4 regions of the Rhodoferax sp. SPJ21 genome follow, and region 4 is predicted to be linked to each of the others. Evidence: predicted binding sites of a transcription regulator. Region 4 holds the regulator's gene; each other region holds the start of a gene.
The links. The regulator sigma-54, encoded in region 4, starts transcription at its own class of promoters, with help from an activator protein. The targets are predictions, from matches to a motif close to TGGCANGNAANCTGCTTT.
Positions count from the first base shown of each region.

Region 1: a site for sigma-54 is predicted at 2,231-2,248, ahead of xdp1 (exosortase-dependent surface protein XDP1). Genes of this name have one in related genera too.
Region 2: a site for sigma-54 is predicted at 1,501-1,518, ahead of AC4BBN_RS09630 (ethanolamine ammonia-lyase subunit EutB). Genes of this name have one in related genera too.
Region 3: a site for sigma-54 is predicted at 2,626-2,643, ahead of nirB (nitrite reductase large subunit NirB). Genes of this name have one in related genera too.

Region 1 covers NZ_JBYZMO010000003.1:509,340-513,764, reverse strand. The annotation lists gene prsT (XrtA/PEP-CTERM system TPR-repeat protein PrsT) at 1-2,125, shown strand, start outside; gene xdp1 (exosortase-dependent surface protein XDP1) at 2,318-3,172, shown strand; gene AC4BBN_RS17595 (MarR family transcriptional regulator) at 3,345-3,839, shown strand; gene AC4BBN_RS17590 (DHA2 family efflux MFS transporter permease subunit) at 3,942-4,425, shown strand, end outside.
Region 2 covers NZ_JBYZMO010000002.1:386,275-390,699, forward strand. The annotation lists gene AC4BBN_RS09620 (gamma-glutamyl-gamma-aminobutyrate hydrolase family protein) at 1-52, shown strand, start outside; gene AC4BBN_RS09625 (aldehyde dehydrogenase family protein) at 49-1,416, shown strand; gene AC4BBN_RS09630 (ethanolamine ammonia-lyase subunit EutB) at 1,570-2,961, shown strand; gene eutC (ethanolamine ammonia-lyase subunit EutC) at 2,958-3,755, shown strand; gene AC4BBN_RS09640 (FMN-binding negative transcriptional regulator) at 3,766-4,389, opposite strand.
Region 3 covers NZ_JBYZMO010000003.1:324,222-328,646, reverse strand. The annotation lists gene nirB (nitrite reductase large subunit NirB) at 1-2,371, opposite strand, end outside; gene AC4BBN_RS16830 (type IV pili methyl-accepting chemotaxis transducer N-terminal domain-containing protein) at 2,722-3,993, shown strand; gene AC4BBN_RS16825 (bifunctional protein-serine/threonine kinase/phosphatase) at 4,200-4,425, shown strand, end outside.
Region 4 covers NZ_JBYZMO010000002.1:3,689-8,113, reverse strand. The annotation lists gene AC4BBN_RS07795 (thiol:disulfide interchange protein DsbA/DsbL) at 1-487, shown strand, start outside; gene lptA (lipopolysaccharide transport periplasmic protein LptA) at 597-1,220, shown strand; gene lptB (LPS export ABC transporter ATP-binding protein) at 1,229-1,981, shown strand; gene AC4BBN_RS07780 (RNA polymerase factor sigma-54) at 1,989-3,566, shown strand; gene AC4BBN_RS07775 (THUMP domain-containing class I SAM-dependent RNA methyltransferase) at 3,611-4,425, shown strand, end outside.

The sequences.
Region 1 (4,425 bases), on a different contig from region 4:
CGCAGCCTTGCAGCTGGACGCAAAACATGTGGAGGCGCGCGTAGCCCGTGCAGGTATTGCTATCGATTTAGGAAAATATGCCGATGCGGCCAAGGATGTGGCTGAGGTGCAGCGCCTGTCGCCCGGCGAGCCGCGAGCGGCTTACCTCAAGGCCCTGCTGGCGGAGCGCGAGGGCAAACCTGTCGCCGTGCGCTCGGCCCTGGCCGAGGTCACGGCTTTTCTGGATCCGGTGCCGGTGCCCTTCATCCAATACCGCCCACAGCTGCTGATGCTCAACGGGCTGGCCCACTTTGGGCTGGGTGAGACCGAAAAGGCCAAGCCTTATCTGGATTCTTTCCAAAAGGTGCAGGGCAATAGCCCCGTGTCCAAGCTGTTGGCGCAAATCAACATGGTCGAGGGAAATTTCGGTCGCGCGTCTGACCTGCTGGAGGAGTACGTCAAGGCGCAGCCTGGTGATGGCCAGGCCATCACCATGTTGGCGGGCGTCCATATGGCACAAGGCCACAACGCCAAGGCGACAGCCTTGATGCAGCAGGCTTTGGCCACCAAGAATGCGCCTGAATTCCACACCGCATTGGGCATGAGTTTGCTGGGCGGCGGCCAGACCGGCGACGCCATTGCACAGCTGGAGACCGCATTCAAAGACCCCAAGCAGACGCAGGCGGGTACCGGCCTGGTCATTCTGTACCTGCGGGACGGACTCTCTGACAAAGCCTTGGCAGCGGCCGACAAACTGGTGAAGCAGCAGCCGGGCAATGCCGCTTTCCTGAACATATTGGGCATGGCCCAGGCCCAAGGCGGCAACCGAGTGGCCGCCAAGGCAAGCTTCGAGCGCGCGCTGGCTCTGGATGGCAGCCTGCTGCAGCCCAAGCTGAATCTGGCTCGGCTGGACATGTTGAACAAGGCTTATGACTCGGCAGCAACCCGTTTAGCAGCCATCTTGCAGTCCGACGACAAAAATGTGGATGCCATGTACGAAATGGCCAATTTGTCCGATCGTCGCGGCCAAACTGCCGAAACGCAGCGTTGGCTGGACAAGGCCAACGATATCTCCGGTCCTGGTGAGTTTCGTCCCGGCACCTCGCTGGTGGAGTTGCATCTGCGTAACCGCGCACCGGCATTGGCGTTGGAGGCTGCCAAGCGCCTGTCGGCCAAGGCGGGTGACAACTTGCCGGTCATGTTGCTGTATGGCCGTGCCCAACTGGCCAATGGCGATGCAGACGGTGCACGTTCTACGTTCTCTGGCGCAACTCGCTTTGCGGATTTCAACGCCCCTCAGCAAACCGAGATCGCAACCCTGCAAATGGCCGCGAACAATCCTGCTGGTGCTGCCTACAGCCTAGAAAAGGCCTTGTCCAGCAAGCCTGATTTTCTGCCGGCGTTGGCCTTGATGACCGATGTGGAGTTGCGGCAGGCAAATCCTGCCAAGGCTGAACAGCGTGCTCGCCAAGTTTTAGCGCTGGCGCCAAAGCGGGCCATTGGCTACAGCCTGTTGGGTGACGTTGCGCAAGTCCGTGGCCAAACTACTGCAGCAATCGACAACTACCGCCGCGCCCACCAGATCGAACCTAGCTCGGACACGCTGCTGCGCCTGTTCCGAGCTTTGTCGGGCCAGGATGGCGGTAAACCTGCTTTGCAGTTGGCGGAGCAGTGGTTGAAAACCCGGCCGCAGGATGCTTCGGTGCGCCGCGCTTTGGCCGACGGCTATGCGCGTATTGGGAACTACGGTGCGGCGCGCACCAGTTATGAGGCCTTGCTGGCGCTATCGCCCGATGATGCCGATGCCTTGAATAACCTGGCCAACGTGCTTTTACGGTTGAAAGATCCCTCGGCGGTTGCCGTAGCCGAGAAGGCCATGGCCAAGGCACCCAGCAGTGCCAATGCAATCGACACCCTGGGCTGGGCCTTGTTCCAGAACGGCCAGGCGGATCGAGCCTTGCAACTACTGCGTGATGCGCGCCTACGTGAGCCCGGCAACCCAGACATTCGCTACCACTTGGCAGCGGTTTTGGCCCAATCCGGACGCAAAACGGAGGCGCGTGATGAGGTCGAGGCAGCGCTGAAGTCTGGACGCCGTTTCGAGACCATGGTCGAGGCAGATAGCTTGCTCAAAAGCTTGCGTTGAATCAGTTTACATAGGCCTCAATATTGTGTCGGCATCCTTTACATGTGTAACACGCATAGACCCGGTGAATTGCGTAAGTTGCTGATAATAAAGGGTTTATTTGTATGGCATGAGTGTTGCTTTGTTTTTTACATATGGCCGACAGATTTTTAAAATCGTCGCTTCGCTTAATTCGGTACAAGAGGAAAAATGATGAAAACCCATTCTGCAAACCACGGTTCCGTCAAGCAATGGTTGTTGTGCGGTGCATTCGCACTGTTGTCCGCTCCTAGCTTCGCAGCAGGTACCTGGTCTCTGGATTCTGGTTGCGATAACTCCACGAGCATTGGCAATACCTTGACCTGCGGCTCTGCTGGCGGCACTACCCTGAAAGCCCAGGCTTATTCCACAGGTACAGGTACCATTGCGGCTCCGACCACCGGCACCGCCTTTGCTGCAGCAAATGTTCGTAATTGGGGTACTGGCAATGGCCTGGGTGTGGTGTCGGTCAATGAAGATGCGAGCAGCCCTACCCATACGGCTGACAACCAGAACGGTACCGACCTGATCCTGCTGAATTTCGGTACGGCCGTGAACATTACCAGCCTGACCTTGGGTTACTGGGCCAGCGATGCGGACATCACCGTATTGGCGTACACCGGTGCGGGCACCCCAACGATTACGGGTCAGACCTTGACCGGTACCAGCGTCGGCCAGACAAGCAATTCCACGACCTTGAACGCAGCCAGTGGTTGGACTTCGATCAAGAACTACGGTGACGTTTCGGCTTCTGCAACCAACACAGGCGGAACGGGCGCAGATATCACTTACAACACGACAGACACCACTACGTACTCCAGCTGGTGGTTGGTCAGTGCATACAACTCCGGCTACGGCGCTGGTGCAATGGACTCCATCAACGACTTCGTGAAGCTGTTGTCTGTGGCTGCCAATGTGAAAACCACGACCAGCAAGGTGCCTGAGCCAGGTTCCTTGGCTCTGATGGGCGCAGGCCTGCTGGGTATTTTGGGTACATCGCGCCGCCGCAAGGCTGCAGCTGCTGCCTAAGCACTGTTTGCAAGCCGCTTGCGGCGCAATGAAAAAGCACCGAGGTTCGGTGCTTTTTTTATGCCCATCGTATTTTGCGTGCTGGCGGGCTCATGGTTGATTGAGCTTGATTCAATACAGAAAATGATAACGTAGGTTATTATTCATCCTTGGCACTCAGGCTTCTCATTCCATGCGTCACAGCTTTTCTCCCTACGAATCCGCCATACATGTGATTGCGACCCAGCTACCGGGTTCGCCGACGCGTGAGGCTATTCTGACCCGCTTGCTGCTGCATATCGGCACTCGCCTGGGCGATGCATTTGATTCCAAGCTAAAAGAGCAGGGTTTGAACTACACCACCTGGACGGCGCTGGTGGTGTTGTACAGCCAGCCAGACAGGCGCATGCTGCCGTCTGCTTTGGCCACTGTGATCCACGCTTCGCGCACGCACTGTTCGCGGATCGCAGATGACCTGGTGAAAAAGGCCTGGGTGGAGCGCGTTGCCAGTGATGTGGACCGGCGTGAGGTGTTCATGCAACTCACCACTGAAGGGCAAACCTTGGTGGAGACGCTGCAGCCTTTGCGCCGCCAGCAGTACCGGGCGCTCTGGGCCGAGTTTTCAGAAGAAGAGATGGTCCAGATGGATGCGCTGTTGCGCAAATTGCTGGGCGTTCTGGACGGCTGAGACTCTCTCTTTTTTTGTCCAATTAGTAACCTATGTCACTATCACCCGGGTCGCCATTTCGCAATTCGCGGCGCTCATCCTTCAATCGCCTGCAACACATCCATGCCATCCGCCGAGTCTGTGACCGCCATTCCAGCAGCCCCTGACGCCGCAAGGCATCGCGGGCTGGTCACCGTAGCCATCATGCTGGCCACCATCATGCAGACGCTGGACAGCACCATTGCGAATGTGGCGCTGCCGCATATGGCGGGCAATCTGTCTGCCTCGCAAGATCAGATTTCTTGGGTGCTGACCTCTTACATCGTGGCGGCCGCGATCGCCACGCCGCTGACCGGCTGGCTGAGCGGGCGCTTCGGGCGCAAGCGTATTTTCCTGACTTCTGTCGTGGGCTTCACATTGGCCTCTGCGCTGTGCGGCCTTTCCAACTCATTAACCGAGATTGTGTTGGCGCGCTTGCTGCAGGGCTTGTTTGGCGCGGCTTTGGTGCCCTTGTCGCAGTCCATCATGCTGGATACCAATCCGAAGGAGAAGCATGCCCAGGCCATGGCGATCTGGGGCATGGGCGTGATGATCGGCCCCATCCTCG
Region 2 (4,425 bases), 380 kb from region 4:
CGACTTTTTAGCCGCAGCACACGTCGTAAAGCTTGCCAAGGACACGCCATGACCACCCTCGCCATCCACAACCCCGCCAGCGGCGCCAAGATTGCCGAAGTGCCGGCCGACGACGCGGCCTCGGTCGCCGCCAAAGCCCTGGCCGCGCGCGCCGCCCGGCCTGTGTGGGCGGCCGCGCCCTTGGAGATGCGCAAGGCCTGCGTGCTGCGCTTTCGCGCTGCCGTGGTGGCCGAGCTCGAAGCCCTGGCCGCCACCATGACCAGCGAGACCGGCAAGCCCATCGCCATGTCGCGCAACGAGCTGAACGGCCTGCTGGGCCGCATCGACTTCTTCCTGGCCGAGGTGGACGCCAGTACCGCCACCCAAACCGTGTTCGCCGAGGGCGGCATGACCGAGCAAATACAGCACATCCCGCTGGGTGTGGTGGCGAACATCTCCGCCTGGAACTACCCCTGGTTTGTGGGCTGCAACGTCATCCTGCCGGCCCTGCTGACCGGCAATGCCGTGCTCTACAAGCCGTCTGAATACGCCACGCTGACCGGCTTGAATATTGTGCGTCTGCTGCATGCGGCCGGCGTACCCACGGATGTGCTGATCGCCCTGGTGGGCGGTGCTGCCGTGGGCGCAGCTCTGCAGGCGCAGCGTATCGACGGTCTGTTCTTCACCGGCTCGTACGCCACCGGCGTCAAGATCGCCCAGGCCCTGGGGCCGCGCATGGTCAAGCTGCAGCTGGAGCTGGGCGGCAAGGACCCGACCTATGTCTGCGACGACGCCCAGGTGCACAACGCCGCCGCATCGCTGGCCGATGGTGCCATGTACAACACCGGCCAAAGCTGCTGCTCGGTGGAGCGCATCTATGTGCACGCCCAAATTTTTGACGCCTTTGTGGCGGCCTTTGTGGACACCGTGCACGGCTTCAAAGTGGGCGAGCCCATGGCCGACGACACCTACATCGGCGCCATCACCCGCGCGCAGCAGCTGGACGTGCTGGACGCCCAGGTCGCTGACGCTGTCGCCAAGGGCGCTACCCTGCTGACCGGTGGCCAGCGCCTGCCCGGCAATAGCTACGCGCCCACGGTGCTGGTGGGCGTGGACCACAGCATGGACGTGATGCGCGAGGAAAGCTTCGGCCCCATCATCGGCATCCAGAAGGTGGCCAGCGACGCTGAGGCCGTGGCCTTGATGAACGACACCCGTTACGGCCTGACCGCCGGTGTCTTCACCCCCAACGAGCAACGCGCCCGTGCCGTGCTGGCCCAGGTGAACGCCGGCAGCGTCTACTGGAATTGCTGCGACCGCGTCAGCCCGCGCCTGCCCTGGAGCGGCCACGGCGATTCGGGCGTAGGCCTGACCCTGTCCACCTACGGCATACAAACCTTCACCCGGCCCAAGGCCTGGCATCTGCGCCAGGTTTGAATCATGTAGATGAAATAAGCCTCCAGCGCAGCTAATACCTGTGCAGGCAGCTATCAATACTGCAGCGCCGGCCAAGCCTGCGATTGGCATCAAATTTGCACGACCACTGCAGTGCATGCCCACGTGCACCAAAGCCGCTTTTAAAGGTCTGCAATGCCCCAGTTTGTCCACACGGTAGGCGCCCACAGCTACCGTTTCCGAGATCTCCGCGAGCTGCTCGCCAAGGCCACGCCGCTACGCTCTGGCGACCTGCTGGCCGGTGTGGCCGCCGGCAACGCGCAGGAGCGCGTGGCCGCGCAGATGGCGCTGGCCGACCTGCCCCTGGCCACGTTTCTGCAGCAGCCCGTGGTGCCCTACGAGAGTGATGAAGTCACCCGCCTGATCATCGACAGCCATGACGCCGCCGCCTTCGCGCCCATCCGCCACCTGACGGTCGGCGACTTCCGCAACTGGCTGCTCAGCGATGCGGTGGACAGCGCTACGCTGGCGGCGGTGTCGCCCGGCATCACGCCCGAAATGGCGGCGGCCGTCAGCAAGATCATGCGCAACCAGGATTTGATCCTGGTGGCCAAGAAATGCCGCGTCATCACCGCCTTCCGCAACACCATCGGCCTGGAGCAGCGCCTGTCTACGCGCCTGCAGCCCAACCACCCGACCGATGACACCAGTGGCATCGCCGCCAGCGTGCTCGACGGCCTGCTGTACGGCAGCGGCGACGCCGTGATCGGCATCAACCCGGCCACCGACAACGTGCCCCAGGTGGTCAAGATCGTCACCATGCTGGACGCCATCATCCAGCGCTACGAAATTCCCACGCAAAGCTGCGTGCTGACCCATGTGACCAACACCATCCAGGCCATAGAGCGCGGCGCGCCGGTGGACCTGGTGTTCCAGTCCATCGCCGGCACGCAGGCGGCCAACCGCAGCTTCGGCATCGACTTGGCCATGCTGGCCGAAGCACGCAGTGCCGCCCTGTCGCTGAAGCGCGGCACGGTGGGCGACAACGTGATGTATTTCGAAACCGGCCAGGGCAGCGCCCTATCGGCCAACGCCCACCATGGCATGGACCAGCAGACCTGCGAGGCCCGCGCCTACGCCGTGGCCCGCGCCTTCAAGCCGCTGCTGGTGAACACCGTGGTCGGCTTCATCGGGCCGGAGTATTTGTTCGACGGCAAGCAGATCATCCGCGCCGGCCTGGAAGACCATTTCTGCGCCAAGCTCTTGGGCCTGCCCATGGGCTGCGACGTGTGCTACACCAACCATGCCGAGGCCGACCAGAACGATATGGACGTGCTGCTGACCCTGCTGGCCGCCGCCGGCTGCAACTTCGTGATGGGCATCCCCGGCTCGGACGACATCATGCTGAACTACCAGACCACCTCGTTCCACGACGCGCTGTACACGCGCCGCCTACTGGGTCTGCGCCCTGCGCCCGAGTTTGAAGACTGGCTGCGCCGCATGCAGATTTTTGAAGGCGAAGGCGTGGCGCAACTGGCGTCTGCATTGCCAGAACCGTTTGCCCAAGTACTGTTGGCCCAGGTATGAGCGTAGTTCCGAATCCTTGGCACACCTTGCGCAGCCTGACTGCCGCACGCATCGCCCTGGGCCGCACCGGCATCAGCCTGCCCACCGCGCCGCAGCTCGAATTCCAATTGGCCCATGCCCGCGCCCGTGACGCCGTGCACCTGCCGCTGGACACCGCGCAACTGGCGCAAGACCTGGGCGAGGTGCTGCCCGGCCACCCCGATGCCATCCAGCTGGCCAGCGCCGCGCACGACCGTGGTACCTATCTGCAGCGTCCTGACCTGGGCCGCCGGCTGGACGCCACCTCGCACGATTTGCTGGAGTCCTTCTACCAACCAGCCCGCCCCTACGACCTGGCGCTGGTGGTGGTGGACGGCCTGTCCGCGCTGGCCATCGCGCAGAACGCCGCGCCCTTCATCCACGCCCTGCTGCAGCGCCTAGCGCCCGAGGACTGGTCGCTGGCGCCCACCACCATCGTCACCCAGGGCCGCGTGGCAGTGGGCGACGAGGTGGGCCAACTGCTGGGCGCCAAGGCCGTGGTGGTGCTGGTCGGCGAACGCCCGGGCCTGAGCTCGCCCGACAGCATGGGCCTGTACCTCACCTGGGCGCCCCACGTGGGCTTGACCGACGCTGCGCGCAACTGCATCTCCAACGTGCGCCCCGAAGGCCTGTCTTACGGTGATGCCGCCTACAAGCTGCACATGCTGCTGCGCGAGTCCCGCCGCCGCCAGCTGTCGGGTGTGGATTTGAAGGACGAGACGGTGGATGTGCTGGCGTCAGATAACGGCGCCATGCGCAACTTCTTGCTGCCCTGATCGCGGCGGTTTATTCCGCAGGCCGCATCAGCCCGGCCAGCTCCTCGTGGCCGCGCGCCTGCAGCGTGTCGGCAGCGCCGATGCGGTCGCGCAATTCGCGGTTTTGGCTGAGCTTGACTTTGCCCACCAGGGAGGTGATGGCGATCTCGATGCCCACGATGTTGCGCAGCATGCTGGCTATGTACTCCGGCGCCGAGTCGCCCATCTTCCACGGCGAGGGCTCAGTTGCTTCGTGGCGCCGCGTCAGGCGCGCCACGATGCCGCGCACAAAGCGTTCATCGTCACGCACGGTCAGCACGCCGTGGGCGTGCACCACCTCGTAGTTCCAGGTCGGCACCTGGCGGTGGGTTTCGTGTTTGCTCGGGTACCAGGTGGGCGAGATATAGGCCTGCGCGCCGCGAAAAATCACCATCACCGGGCTGCCCGTGGGGCAGCGCTGCCACACCGGGTTGGCGCGGGCCACATGGGCCGACAGCAGGCCATGCGGCCCCACCTCGGGGTCGAATTCGAAGGGCAGGTGGTCGGCGTCCAGCCCACCGTCAGCGTGGCTGACCAGGGTGCCCAGGGGGTGCTCGCGGATGATGCGCTGCAGCTGTTCAGGCCGGTTTTCGGCGAAGTGCGCAGGGATGTACATGGTGTGGGGTGGTGTAGCTGTAGGTAGCCGAATATC
Region 3 (4,425 bases), on a different contig from region 4:
CGTCCAGCGCGAACTGCAGCTCTTCGTTCAAGGCCTTGCGGCCTTCAGCGTCTTCCAGGATCTTTTTCTTCACGTAATCCAGGCCGACGCGGGCCACATAGTGCACGGTGCGTTCCAGATACCAGCCTTCCTTGCGGTAGAGCTGCATGAAGGCACCGGTGTACTCCAGCACTTCTTCCGAGGTCTTGAGCTTGACGAAGAAGTGCGCCACTTCGGTTTTGATACCACCGTTGCCGGCGATGTACATCTCCCAGCCGCTGTCCACACCAATGATGCCCACGTCCTTGATGCCGGCTTCGGCGCAGTTGCGCGGGCAGCCCGACACGGCGTACTTGACCTTGTGCGGGGCGTACATGCGCCAATGGGCGCGCTCCAGGTCTTTGCCCATCTGGGTGCTGTCCTGCGTGCCCATGCGGCACCATTCAGAGCCCACGCAGGTCTTCACCGTGCGCAGGGCCTTGGCGTAGGCATGGCCGCTGGGCATGCCGATGTCTTTCCAGATGCCGACCAAATCCTCTTTCTTCACGCCCAGCAAGTCGATGCGCTGGCCGCCGGTGACCTTGATGGTGGGCACCTTGTATTTGTCGGCCGCGTCGGCAATGCGACGCAGCTCGTCGGCGGTAGTTTCGCCGCCCCACATGCGCGGGATGACGGAGTAGGTGCCGTCCTTCTGGATGTTGGCGTGGCTGCGTTCGTTGATGAAGCGGCTTTGCGGGTCGTCCTTGGCTTGCTTGGGCCAGCTGGAGATCAGGTAGTAGTTCAGCGCAGGGCGGCAGCTGGAGCAACCGTTGGGTGTCTTCCAGCCCATGCCACGCTGTACTTCGGCAATGGTCAGGAATTTCTCTTTGAAGATGGCGTCGCGCACGGCTTGGTGGCCATGGTCGGTACAGCCGCACATGGCCTTGGTCTTGGGCGTGGCCGAGTAGTCGCCGCCGGCGGTGAACATCAGAATTTGCTCGACTAGGCCGGTGCACGAGCCGCACGACGCGCTGGCCTTGGTGTGCTTCTTCACTTCTTCCAGGGTGAACAGGCCTTTTTCGCGGATGGCCTTGCAGATCGTGCCCTTGTTCACGCCGTTGCAGCCGCAGACTTCGGCGCTGTCGGGCATGGTGGCGGCCTTGTTGTGGCCCTCGTGGCCGGTGTCGCCCAGGTGGCTTTCGCCGAACATCAGCTTGTCGCGGATGTCGGCCACGCTGCGGCCGTCGCGCAGCAGCTTGAAGTAGAAGCTGCCGTCGGCCGTGTCGCCATACAGGCAGGCGCCGACCAGCTTGTCGTCTTGCAGCACCAGCTTTTTGTAGACGCCGCCAAACGGGTCGCTCATGATGATTTCTTCGGTGCCTTCGCCGCCGGTGAAGTTGCCGGCGCTGAACAGGTCGATGCCGGTAACCTTCAGCTTGGTGGAGGTCAGCGAGCCCATGTAGCGGCCGATGCCGAACTCGGCCAGGTGGTTGGCCGCCACCTTGGCCTGTTCGAACAGCGGTGCCACCAAGCCATAGGCTATGCCACGGTGGGCCGCGCATTCGCCCACCGAGTAAATGCGGCCATCGGTCACGGTCTGCATGGTGTCGGTGACCACGATGCCGCGGTCCACGTGCAGGCGCATCTTGGTCGCCAGGTCGGTGTTGGGGCGGATGCCTACGGCCATCACCACCAGGTCGGCGGCGACCTGGGTGCCATCCTTGAATTTGATGGCGGTGACGCGCCCGTCGGGGCCACCCACCAGCTCTTGCGTCTGCGCGCCGATGCGGAACTGCAGGCCACGGTCTTCCAGCGACTTTTGCAGCAGCTTGCCCGCGACGCTGTCCAGCTGGCGTTCCATCAGCCAGTCGTTGACGTGCACCACGGTGACCGTCATGCCGCGCAGCATCAGGCCGTTGGCCGCTTCCAGGCCCAGCAGGCCGCCGCCGATGACCACCGCGTTCTTGTATTTGGTGGCGGTGTCGATCATCTCGTTGGTGTCGGCAATGTCACGGTAGGCGATCACGCCTTTCAGGTCCTTGCCGGGGATGGGCAGGATGAAAGGGTTGGAGCCGGTGCACATCAGCAGGCGGTCGTATTCGGCCTCGGTGACGTTGCCATCGGCATCCACGGCGCGCACGATGCGCTTGACGCGGTCTACCTCAGTGACCTTCTTGCCGGCATGCAGGGTGATGTTGTTTTCGGCGTACCACTCCCAGGAGTTCAGCACGATCTCGTCCAACGTCTGCTCGCCGGCCAGCACGGGCGACAGCAGGATGCGGTTGTAGTTGGGGTGGGGCTCCGCGCCGAAGACGGTGATGTCGTACAGATCGGGGGCGACCTTGAGCAGTTCTTCAATGGTGCGTACACCGGCCATGCCGTTGCCGACCATCACCAATTTAGATTTTTTCATTCGAGCGACTCCAAAGGTTGCGAAAAAATGTGGGCCCACGGTAGAGCGCACAAAGTTCATGGCGCGCAGCAAACAGGGGCGGTGAAGCAAGGGGGTCAGGTGTGGTGCCGAGGTCTTCAAACAGAACTTGGGTGAGCGCGCGAACGCAGTCACTGCCAGGATTCATGCCTGGGACTTACACCATTACGCACGGCGTTGTACGTAAAACCCGCCGGATGGACGGGAAAGGGCGCGTCGTTACGCCCGCAATTTCTAATGCAAAAGCTGTGCCATCCGGTGGAATATGGGTTTACCCTATGGGCTTGTGGCGTCCCGGAGGGGCGCAGCCTCTGAAAAAGCGATTGATTTTTATGACATCTGCATTGGTACATCTCAACGCGCCCCAGGGAGCGCACACCCTGCTGGCCGACCTGGAGGCGGTGGGCATCCGCCTGCTGGCGCCGCCGGTGGAGCGCAGCAAATTGGTGCAAGAGGCGGTGCTGCATGCACCAGATGTGTTTGTGATGTACGACCCGCTGCCCGATGACAGCCTGTTCAAGGCTTTGCAGGCCCTGCTGGAGACCGCGCCTTGTCCGGTGGTGCTGTTCACCAACGACAACGACGCCGACCGCCTGGACCTGGCCCTGGCCTGCGGCGTGCAGGCCTATGTGGTGAATGGCTACGGCCAGCACCGCTTGCGTCCGCTGGTGCAGTTGGCCCAGGCGGTATTCAAGCGCGACCAGGCGTTGCGCGACGAGTTGCAGGACCTGCGCAACCGCCTGGACGAACGCAAGATCGTGGAGCGGGCCAAGGGGGTGCTGATGCATGCGCGCCAGGTGTCCGATGACGACGCCTTCCAGATGCTGCGTACCGCCTCCATGCACACCAACCAGCGCCTGGGCCAGGTGTCGCAGCACATCGTGCATTCGGCGCGCTTTGCCGAGGGCGTGAACCGCGCCGGCCAGCTGCGCATGCTGTCCCAGCGCCTGGTCAAGCTGTACCTGCTGCAGCTGGCCGGCGTGCGGCCCGCGCAATTCGCCGAGGCACAGCTGCAGTCGGCCCAGCGCATCGACGGAAATATGGCCTTTCTGGGCAAAAGTCTTTCGCAGCCCACCTTTGGCGACCTGCTGGCGCAGGTGGGGCAGAGCTGGCGCCAGCTCAAATCCGGTCTGCACGCCGAGCAGCGCGCCAGCCAGATGCTGCAGGTAGATGGCCAGGCGGAGCAACTGTTGCTGCATGCCGAGCGGCTTACCGGTGTGCTGGAAAGCGCGGGTGCCGTGGCGCCGCTGCATGTATTGAACGTGGCGGGGCGCCAGCGCATGCTGTCCCAGCGCTTCGCCAAGCTGGCCTTGCTGGCCATGCTGGGTGACCGCGCCACCCAGCAACGCGCCCAGGCCGGTATGGCGGAAGCCTGTGACACCTTCGAGCGGGCCCTGAACTATCTGAACGACATTCCACTCAGCAGCCCAGAAATCCGCGCCAAGCTGGTGACGGCGGGCGAGCAATGGCGGCAGCTGCAGGCCGGCGCAGCCGATATGCCGCGCGGCCTGGAGGCTGTGGCCCTGGCCAGCGAGGGCCTGCTGGATGTGTTTGAAGGCCTGAGTGACCTGTACGAGCACAGCATGCAGATGTTGATGGGGTAAAAGTAAAAGTGCTCGCCCCCAGGCTTGCTCGCTTCGCGTAGCCTCCAACCCCCTTGCAGGGGGCGATACCAATGGCCCGGCAAAGCCGGTTCCATGGTATCCCTGGGGGCGTGCGTTCTGGCGTTGAAGCGCCAGTGAATAGTTGTCTAGGGTTAGTCCTCGCACAAAATGCACCAAATTGGGAATGAAACTTGCATCATTGGTGCATGGCATTTGATATCGACATAGGTTTTACGTCTCTGGCCGGCACCAAGCCGGTGAATGAGGATTTCTGCGCGGCCATGCTGCCGGAGGCACACCAGCTGGGCATGGGCTCCATCGTGGCGCTGGCCGATGGCGTGAGCGCCGGCGGCATGGGCAAGGAGGCGGCGCAGACCACGGTGACCAGCTTGGTGCGCGACTACTACGCCACGCCCGAAACCTGGGATACCA
Region 4 (4,425 bases):
GATCGAGTTCTTCTGGTACGCCTGCCCGCATTGCAATGCGTTTGAGCCCGCACTGGTGGAGTGGCTCAAGCGCCTGCCCAAGGATATTTCCTTCAAACGCGTGCCTGTGAACTTTCAAGACAGCTTCATTCCGCCGCAAAAGCTCTACTACACGCTGGAGGCCCTGGGCCAACTGGATGCCCTGCATGGCAAGGTGTTCAACGCCATCCATGTGGAGCACCAGCGTCTGGACAAAGATGATCTGGTGATCGCCTGGGCCGTGAAGCAGGGCCTGGACAAGACCAAGTTCACCGAGACCTACCAGTCCTTCGGTGTCAGCACCAAGGTGCGCAAGGCGTCCCAGTTGCAGCAGGCCTACCAGGTGGCGGGCGTGCCCGCGCTGGGCGTGGCCGGCAAGTTCTACACCGACGGCAGCCAGGCGCAGAACATGCCGCGCGCACTGACCATCGTGGAATATCTGGTGGCCGAGCAGCGCAAGAAAGCCTGATTCCGTCAAGGCCAGAGAGATGAAAAAGCCCGCGTCAGCGGGCTTTTTTCTGGCTACGTCCAACTCAGGGTGGCTGGCCGTTACAATGGATTGCAAGATTCGTGCCTCTATGAAAATCAACACCCTACTCTCATTGCTCTTGGTTTGTTTCGTCGGCCTAGGCGGAGCAGCCCACGCGGAAAAAGCCGACAAACTTAAGCCTATGAATATCGAGGCGGACGCGGCGCGCTATGACGATCTGAAGCAGACCAACGTTTTTACCGGCAAGGTGGTGATGACCAAGGGCACCATCATCATCCGTGGCGCCCGCGTCGATGTGCGCCAGGACGCCGAGGGCAACCAGTTCGGCGTGGTGACGGCCGAGCCGGGCAAGCTGGCGTATTTCAAGCAGAAGCGCGACGGCCTGGACGAATACATAGAAGGCGAGGGCGAAACCATCGAGTACAGCAGCAAGCTGGACAACGTGCGTTTCATCAAGCGGGCCATTTTGCGCCGCCTGGTTGGCAGCAAGGTGAACGACGAAATCACCGGTGAACTGATCGTCTACGACAACACCACCGACGTATTCACCGTGGACAGTGGCACAGCCGGCAGCAATCCCGGTGGCCAGAATGGCCGCGTACGCGCCATGTTGACCCCCAAGGCCGCAGCGTCGGCCCCTAGCGGCACGGCGCCTGCCGGTGCTGCACCGGTGCTGCGCTCCACTACCACGCTGGAGGGCATGAAGAAGTGACGGCGGTGGTGGAGTCGGGAGAAAGCCGCCTGGAGGCGCGCCATCTGCAAAAAGCCTACGGCAAGCGCAAGGTCGTGAAAGACGTGACCCTGGCCGTCAAAAAAGGCGAGGTGGTGGGCCTGCTAGGCCCCAACGGTGCGGGCAAAACTACTTCCTTCTACATGATCGTGGGCCTGGTGCGGGCCGATGGCGGCCATATTTCCATCGACGGCCAGTCGGTGGAGCACATGCCCATCCACCGGCGTTCGCGCCTGGGCCTGAGCTATCTGCCCCAGGAAGCCTCGATTTTCCGCAAGCTCACGGTGGAAGAGAACGTGCGCGCCGTGCTGGAACTGCAGCACGACGAGGCCGGCAAATCCCTCACCCACGCCGAGATCGAAAAGCGCCTGACGGCCCTGCTGCAGGATCTGCGGGTGGAGCATTTGCGTGAGTCGTCGGCCATGGCCTTGTCCGGTGGCGAGCGCCGCCGTGTGGAAATCGCCCGTGCCCTGGCCACCCAGCCCCGTTTCATTCTGCTGGACGAGCCCTTTGCCGGTATCGACCCGATTGCCGTGATCGAGATCCAGCGCATCATCGGCTTCCTGAAGTCGCGCGGCATTGGCGTGCTGATCACCGACCACAACGTGCGTGAAACGCTGGGCATTTGCGACCACGCCTACATCATCAGCGACGGCCATGTGCTGGCCGAGGGCACGCCGTCCGAGATTGTGGACAACGCCGATGTGCGTCGCGTCTACCTCGGCGAACATTTCAAGATGTGATGTCCCGATGAAGCAAGGCTTATCCCTACGCGTTTCACAGCATCTGGCGCTGACGCCCCAGTTGCAGCAGTCCATCCGCCTGCTGCAACTGTCCACCCTGGAACTGAGCCAGGAAGTGGACCAGATGCTGGACGACAACCCGTTTCTGGAACGCAATATGGACGAGGCTCCACGCGAGGAGTTCGGCCTGGCCCAGTCCGATACGCCGGTCAGCACAGGGGAGCGTGAGGCTGAGGTTGCTACAAGTTCTATAGCTGAATACGCAAGTGAATCCAGCGCGGAAGCCCCAAATGATGCTGAATCCCCTTTGACCGGCGGTGACGACACCAGCTGGGATGGCGACGGCACTTCCGAGATCAAACCCGACGACAGCGAATGGGGTGGCGATGCCCCGGCGCGCCAGAACAACCTGGGCGATGACGGCGAGATGGACGCCACCGAGCTGGCCCGCAACCAGGAGTCGCTGACCAGCTATTTGCACCGCCAGGCCCTGGCCCTGCGGCTGGGCGAGGTGGACCAGGCTGCGCTGCGCTTTTTGATCGAGTCGCTGAACGACGACGGCTACCTGGAAGACGATTTCGAAACCCTGGCGCGTGGCCTGGCCGGCGACGACGCCGAGAGCGTGGAAGAGCTGGTACACCGCTTCACCGTGGCGCTGAGCTTGCTGCAAAGCCTGGAGCCGGCGGGCGTGGGCGCACGGCATCTGGGCGAATGCCTGTTGCTGCAGCTGCAGAGTTTGCAGTCCGTGCTGGGCGAGGACCCTGCACGCAAGGTGGCTATGCGCATCTGCCGCCAGTCCATGGATCTGCTGGCCCGGCGCGACGTGAAGCGCCTGGCCCAGCTGTGCCGCGCCACCGAGACCGACATCAAGGCCGCCATGGCGCTGATCGCTAGGCTGGAGCCCAAGCCGGGGCGGCGCTTTGTCGATGTGGAGCGCAACATCGTGGTGCCCGACGTGATTGTGGTCAAGGTCGGGCGTGGTGGCCAGGCCCGCTTCCGCGTGCAGCTGAATGCCGAGGTCATGCCGCGCTTGCGCGTGCACGACATCTACGCCAATGCGCTGCGCCAGCACAAGGGCGGCGGCAAGGACTCGTCGAACAATGCCGCGCTGCAGCAACGCTTGCAGGAGGCGCGCTGGTTCATCAAGAACATCCAGCAGCGCTTTGACACCATCTTGCGGGTCAGCAACGCTATCGTCGAGCGGCAGAAGAACTTCTTCAGCCACGGTGCGTTGGCCATGCGCCCCCTGGTGCTGCGCGAGATCGCCGACGAGCTGGGTCTGCACGAGTCCACCATCAGCCGCGTCACCACCGCCAAATACATGGCCACGCCCTACGGTACCTTCGAGCTGAAGTATTTCTTCGGTTCGTCCCTGGGGACCGAGACCGGCGGCAATGCGTCCAGCACTGCGGTGCGCGCGCTGATCAAACAGTTTGTTTCGTCTGAAGACCCCAAGAAGCCGCTCAGCGACAGCCAGCTGTCCGACATGCTGAAAGAGCAGGGCATTGAATGCGCGCGCCGCACCGTGGCCAAGTACCGCGAAGCGCTCAGAATTGCTCCGACGAATCTGCGCAAGGCTTTGTAATGGACGGCACCGGACAAGCCCGGTGACGCTATGAAACGATTGATATGAACCAACTTCAACTATTTTTACCCTGCGCCGCCGGCGTGGAAGAGCTGCTGGCCGAAGAGGTGCATGGCATTACCGGCCTGCAGGGCGAAGACCTGCGCGTGATGCGGGGCGGCACGCTGGTGCGTTCCTCCTGGCGCGACGCGATGCGCCTGAATCTGCACAGCCGCCTGGCGCAGCGTGTGCTGATCGAGCTGTCCAACACCGAATACCGCAGCGAAAAAGACCTGTACGAAGCCGCCAGCAATGTGGCCTGGGAGATCTGGTTCACGCCCAAGCAAAGCTTCAAGATCGAGGTCACGGCCCAGCACAGCCCGCTGAATTCGCTGAACTTCGCCGCGCTCAAGGTGAAGGACGCGGTGGCCGACCGCTTCCGCTTCAAGACCGGCGTGCGCCCTGACGTGAACGTGCAGTGGCCCGATGTGCGCATCTACCTGCACCTGACCACCGAGCGCGCCACCATCTACATCGACACCTCGGGCGACGCGCTGTTCAAGCGCGGCTGGCGTGAAGACAAGGGCGACGCGCCGCTGAAAGAGACGCTGGCTGCGGCCATGATCGCCGCCAGCGGCTGGGACGGCACCACGCCCCTGTACGACCCCTGCTGCGGCAGCGGCACCATCGCGATCGAGGCCGCGCAGATCGCCTGCAATATTGCGCCCGGCAGCCTGCGCCGCTTTGGCTTTGAGAAGCTGCTGCCGTTCCAGCCCCATGTGTGGTCCATCATCCAGGACCAGGCCCACGAGGCTGAGCACGAGCCCCAGACGCAGATCTTCGGCAGCGATGTGGCCTTCCGCATGGTCGATTTCGCGAC